Regions from separate parts of the Vreelandella titanicae genome, predicted to be linked through region 2. Evidence: predicted binding sites of a transcription regulator. Region 2 holds the regulator's gene; the other holds the start of a gene.
What was found. Region 2 encodes LexA, which represses DNA repair genes until DNA is damaged. Its sites were predicted from a motif close to TACTGTNTANNTANACAGTA; they were not measured.
Positions count from the first base shown of each region.

Region 1: a site for LexA is predicted at 1,327-1,346, ahead of recN (DNA repair protein RecN). Genes of this name have one in related genera too.

Region 1 is NZ_CP059082.1:553,918-557,125, forward strand. It holds gene dnaK (molecular chaperone DnaK) at 1-383, opposite strand, end outside; gene grpE (nucleotide exchange factor GrpE) at 542-1,183, opposite strand; gene recN (DNA repair protein RecN) at 1,394-3,067, shown strand.
Region 2 is NZ_CP059082.1:3,433,832-3,437,039, reverse strand. It holds gene HZS52_RS15865 (L,D-transpeptidase) at 1-352, opposite strand, end outside; gene HZS52_RS15860 (TetR/AcrR family transcriptional regulator) at 330-1,022, opposite strand; gene lexA (transcriptional repressor LexA) at 1,290-1,970, shown strand; gene HZS52_RS15850 (energy-coupling factor ABC transporter permease) at 1,979-2,650, opposite strand; gene purU (formyltetrahydrofolate deformylase) at 2,690-3,208, opposite strand, start outside.

The DNA of each region.
Region 1 (3,208 bases), 2.4 Mb from region 2:
TCGGCAGTCTTCTTCATTTTCTTCAGCACTTCCGCGCTTACCTGCGGCGGTGCCATTTTTTTGCCTTTTACTTCAACCCAAGCGTCACCGTTATCAGCTTCGCTGATTTTGTACGGCACCATCTTGATGTCTTTCTGGACAACGTCGTCTTTAAAGCGACGGCCAATTAGGCGCTTGATGGCGTACAGGGTGTTTTCTGGGTTAGTAACGGCCTGACGTTTAGCCGCCTGACCTACCAGCGTTTCACCATCATCGGTGTAGGCGATGATAGAAGGCGTCGTACGACCGCCTTCGGCGTTTTCGATAACTTTAGCGCTGTCACCATCGAGCACGGCCACACAAGAGTTAGTGGTGCCCAGGTCGATACCAATTATACGTCCCATAGCAATACCTCGAATTCGGTTGTTACAAAACTGAAAATTTAGTTTTTAAAGCTTGTCTGCGGGTTTCCCCGCGGGGTTGCCCTTTATTTGGGGGCCGCCGCTGACATTTCAAGGGCTTTTTTTCACACACTTTTTTCAAACTCTGTGCCGCCAGTGGCTTAATCGGCTTTTTTACTCACTACAACCATCGCTGGGCGCACCAAGCGTCCATTGAGTAAATAACCTTTCTGCATAACGTCCATCACGGTGTTCGGTTCGAGATCCGGGTTAGGCACCATGGTCATGGCTTCGTGCACTTGCGGGTCGAAGGGCTCACCATGGGGTTCAATGCTTTCAACGCCGAACTTGTTGAGTACATCCAGCTGCATTTTCAAGGTCATGGAGACACCTTCACGGTGAACTTCCGATGCACCCTCTTCCATGGTCTCAAGTGCTTTTTCCAGGCTATCCACCACTGGCAGCAGCTCTTTAACGAACTTCTCCAGGGCAAACTTGCGGGCTTTTTCCGCTTCCTGCTCCGCACGACGGCGCACGTTTTGCGCTTCAGCGGCGGCGCGTAGGGCTTGATCCTTGGCTTCGGCCAAGCTCTGCTCTAACTCACCTACTTGGGCTGCCAGCATTTCCGCTTCCGGGTTGTCGACGCTGTCTTCTAGCGCCTCTTCGTCATTGATCAAACCTTCCAGCTCGCCCTCCATCAAGCGCTCTTCAGCAACCTTCTCAGCTGCTTGCTCGGCGCCATCGGCGTCTTGCTCGTGGCGGGCCAGCTCATCGTCCATTGGTGTTTGCGGTTCTTTCGCCATGTTGTGCTCCTAAAAAGTAGAGCGCGGCCACGCGGGCGGCGCGCAAAGAAGTAAGCTTTAAGTCACTAGCTTTGACTGATCATGCACGCTATATGGGGGCCATAAATTCCATCTCAAGAGGTGCATTGAAGTGAGTTATTAACTACTGTATAAATCAACAACTATTGGATAAGTATCCAGCTTCTATGCTGTACCGCCTCAGGAGGCGCCATGCTTACTCAGCTAGCTATTCAAGATTTCGCCATTGTCGATCACTTGGAACTCGACTTGACCGGCGGTATGACCGCGATTACCGGGGAAACCGGCGCGGGCAAATCGATCCTGTTAGGCGCCCTTGGGCTCTGCCTGGGCGAGCGTGCCGACGCCGGAAGCGTGCGTCACGGCCGCGAGCGTACGGATCTCTCCGCACGCTTCGACATTCAGCACCTGCCTGCCGCCGTCGAGTGGCTAACGGCGCGGGAGCTCCCCGCTGAGGAATGCTTGCTGCGCCGAGTGGTCACCGCCAACGGCCGTTCCAAAGCGTGGATTAACGGCCAACCCGCGACTATCTCGGATCTAAAATCCCTCGGCGAACAGCTGATTCAAATTCATGGACAGCATGCTCACCATGCGCTGATGCGCGAAGAGACCCACCTTGCCCTGCTGGACGATTACGCAGGCCTAAACGATGCCACCACTCAATTAGCTGAAACGTTCCGCGAGTGGCGCAGTGCGCGTCGGCAGCTGAAGAAGCTAAGCGAAGAAGGCAGTGAAGTTGAGGCCAAACGGCAGTTGCTGCGTTACCAAGTAGAAGAGCTGGATCAGCTCGGTTTAGCGGAAGGTGAATTAGCCACGTTAGAGGAAGAGCAGCACACCCTGGCTCACGCGGAAGAGACCCTGCGCGAAACCCAGTTTGCCGCCGACTGCTGCGCCAGTGACGAGGGCGGTGCGCTCTCTTTGCTCAACCAAGCGTTCACCCACTTAAGCGCCCTGCCAGGTAGCGACAAAGGCACCCTGGCGAACACGCTTGCCATGCTGAGCGATGCGCGCATTCAAGTGGAAGAGGCCTCCAGCGAGCTTAATCGCCTCGCCAGCACCACCGAATTAGACCCTGAGCGGCTCGCCTGGGTTGAAGAACGAATGACCGACGTACACCGGATTGCCCGCAAGCACCACGTTGCTCCTGATGAGCTATGCGCCCTGCATGCTGACCTACAGCGGGAAGTCGCGCAGTTAGAAGAGGGTGGCAATGACCTGGAGGCACTCAGTGCGCGGGTCGTCGAGCTACGCGAAGACTATCGCCAAGAGGCAAAAAAACTCAGCGAGAGCCGTCAAAAAGCCGCACTTCGCTTGGGTAAAGAGGTGCAGCAGCAACTGGGCTTTTTGGCCATGGGCAAAGCCCGTTTTGAAGTGGAGGTCACCGCTAAAGACGCGCCCTCCCCTGAAGGCCTTGATCGCGTGCAGTTTTTGATTAGCGCCAACCCTGGCCAGCCCGCTCGCCCATTGACCAAAGTCGCCTCCGGCGGTGAATTGTCGCGGATTAGCCTGGCGATTCAAGTGGTCGCGGCGACGCACTCAACGGTTCCCAGCCTGGTGTTTGACGAAGTGGATGTGGGTATCTCGGGGGCCACCGCAGAGATCGTTGGCCAACTACTGCGCAAACTGGGCGAAAACGGCCAGGTCATGACCGTGACCCACCTACCCCAGGTGGCAGCACAGGCGCACCAGCACCTGCATATCGAGAAACAGGCGAAGCGCGATACAACGCTGACCCAGATGGCGCTACTCGACGAACAGGGCCGCATCAGCGAACTGGCGCGCATGCTGGGCGGTGTCACGCTTTCTGACCAAACCCTGGCCCACGCTCGGGAGATGCTGCACGCCAGCCAACGCCCGCCGCACTGATTGAGCGGGCGCCCTGCGCCGTTTCTGTGCATTTCTATAGCGCACAGCTATACAGCACATCTGCACACAGCAAAACAAACGCCCCTGATCCACTTGGCGAATTCAGTTAACCAGGAATTCGGCCAAATGGCTCAGGGGCGC
Region 2 (3,208 bases):
CGCGGTTCACGCCCTTTTCCAAGCCACACAGCCACAGTATGCGGGTCAGAATCCAGTCACGCTCTGGATGCTCTTCGGCGAGTTCGGGCGAAAATGTCTCGCCCGTCCAGCGGCGACCTCGAAACACCGCATTTTCGGGCATATCACCGCCAATGGCCGCGCGCACATAGTGCCACCCGCGAGGGGTTTTACCACTGCCGTTGCGCTCCCCGCTTCCGGCAGCACCGGATGAAATAGAACACTCATGGAGCACTTTTGGCCCTCGCCAACAGCGCAGCAACTGTTCGGTAGTATCGATCTCCAGCCAGATATGTTCCGTTGGAGGTAGCTCAGCTAGCGTAGGAGTTCGCATGTTTTCCTTCTTCTGGCTTGGCACCGTCAAGGGCTATGGGTAACGGCGCATTCATAGCAGCCACCACTACCGGGAGCAATCGCCTGACCAAATCACGCACAGAGACCTGCTCGTGGTAATCCTTCTCCGCGATATCGCGTAGCGCATCGAGGCCAGACAGGGTAAAGATTACCGTGCCGAGCACAAAGTGTAGCCGCCAAAAACGCTCGGCGTCAGGCAGATCCGGCGTTGCTTTGCGCACAAGCTCGGTGAAGCGTGTAAACACATCGCCATACTCTTCCTGGATATAACGTCTTAGATGTCCCTGTGCTTGACTGTAGGCAAGACCCAGCAGGCGCATAAACACTTTCAAACTATTGCGCTCGGCGGGCACCGCGAGAACGGTAGTTGCCATGGTCTCGAGCAGTGTTTCCAGCGGGATAACGCGCCCGGCGTGTTGGCCCTCGAGCTCATCTAGAGCAGTATGAAAGCGCTGACTAAACGGATCCAGGTAGCGGGCAAAAACGGCCTGAATCAAGGCTTTTTTGGAACCAAAATGGTAATTAACAGCGGCTAAGTTAACCCGCGCTTTGCTAGTGATGTTGCGCAGCGAAGTTTCAGCAAAACCCCGCTCTGCAAACAGCACCTCGGCGGTGTCGAGTATACGGGTCACCGTATCAGATTGAGCCATGTCGCTCTCCAGGGAAACAGGTGTTTAAAACATAGCAAAATACTATGCCATAACGTAGGCGGGCTCAACGCTTGATTTATTGACAAAATGTGACGTATTAAATAAGCAGAAACTTAGTTTCAAACGATTAGAAAAATTGCATAGACATCGGCAATAGGCACTGACAAGCCATATACTGGACAGAGGAACATACTGTATACTTAAACACTTATTGATTAAGTCGACATTTAACTTGTTACTGTCTATTCACTATTTATGGAGTCTGGTATGTCGCGTCCGCTAACCGCTCGCCAACAGCACGTGTTTGATTTTATCGTTAAGACCATGGGCGAATTTGGCTACCCTCCTACCCGCGCCGAGATTGCCAAAGCACTTGGCTTCCGCTCACCCAATGCGGCTGAAGAGCACCTGCGCGCGCTGGAACGCAAAGGTGTTATTCGCATTATCCGCAACACCTCTCGCGGCATCCGCCTGCCCAACCAGGAACCTCAAGAAGTCCTGGATAGCGCAGTCACCGCCTTACCCACAACCAACGTGGAAGCCCCACCCACTGGCCTGCCTGTGATCGGGGAAGTAGCTGCCGGCAGCCCCATTTTGGCCGCCGAACATATTGATCGCTACTGCCCGCTACCGGCCGAGTACTTCACTCCCAAAGCTGACTATCTGCTGCGCGTACGCGGCCTTTCCATGAAGGATATTGGCATTTTGGAAGGTGATTTACTGGCGGTTCATCGCACTGACCGGGTTCGCGATGGCCAGATCGTGGTTGCCCGCCTGGACGATGAAGTAACGGTTAAACGCTTCAAACGCCAGGGGCACCAAGTGACGCTGTTTGCAGAGAACCCTGATTTTGCGCCCATTGAAATCGACCTGCGCTCTCAAGCGCTCGATATTGAAGGCGTTGGAGTCGGCGTAATTCGTGGTGGCAACGGCCAGGCACTCGGCTAATAAATCCGCTACTGCAGGTCGATATAGCGGTGGTCATTGAAGGTGGCCACCCAGTTTGGGTGATAGACCAGCAGGATGCTCAGCAGCATGCCAGTAATAAATGCCTCTGAAGGCATTAGCAGTGGTAAAAAACGCGCATACTCCTGGGCGAGATAGATCGCCTCAGGGTCTGTACCCGCGACGATAATCAGCACTACCGCCGCCAAGCCTCCTCCCAGCGTTGCCAGCGCCGCGCCAAAAAAGCCGCAGGCAAACAGAAATACCATCAAGTTATCCGGCAGGCGGCGATCTACCAGCCGCCATACCGTGCCAATAACGGCCGCCGGGACGATCCCGGTAACCAGCACATTTGCCCCCAGCAACATCCACTCATTGCGGCCAATCACCACCATGGCAATGTTGATCAGCACGTTGCTAATCAGCGCTAATGGCGCTTTAAAAACGAGTGTCATCAATACTGTAAAAACAAGGTGTAGCGTTAGCCAATCAACAGCCTGGGCACGAAGCTGCCACATCAGCATCACCGCCAGCGTAGCACCCAGCCAGCGGTGCTGAAGCGCTGAATCCGCTATCAACACCTGCCAGGGCCGCCCCCAAAGCGCCCATGCGATCACTGCTAACGAGAGTAGCCAGGTGAGCAGCAGCGCCCAGGGCGCTAATACACTTTGCGCAAATGACATGGCGGCCTCTCAGGTTGATGGGCGGGCATTATAGAGTACTTAGCTAAATACCACTGTCTTGTTGCCATGCACCAACACACGATCCTCTAAGTGCCAACGCAAACCTCGAGCGAGCACGGCTTTCTCCACATCACGACCAAAGCGGACTAGATCAGTAGGCGTATGACAGTGGCTAACGCGATGGATATCCTGTTCGATGATGGGGCCTGCGTCGAGTTCCTCGGTCACATAGTGGCAGGTAGCGCCAATCAGCTTAACCCCCCGCTGGTAGGCCTGGTGGTAGGGCTTAGCCCCGGCAAAAGAGGGCAAAAAGCTGTGGTGAATATTGATCACTCGCCCCGCATAGCGCGCGCACAGCTCAGGGGGCAGTATTTGCATATAGCGCGCCAGCACCACGCAGTCGGCGCGGGCACTGTCGATTTCGGCCTGAACCTTGGCAAACGATGCTTGCTTATTGTCGGGGTCGACCGGTACATGGTGATAAGGAATACCGTACCACTCCGTCAGCGAACGCATATCATCATGGTTGGAGATAACCCCGACAATGTCGCAATCCAG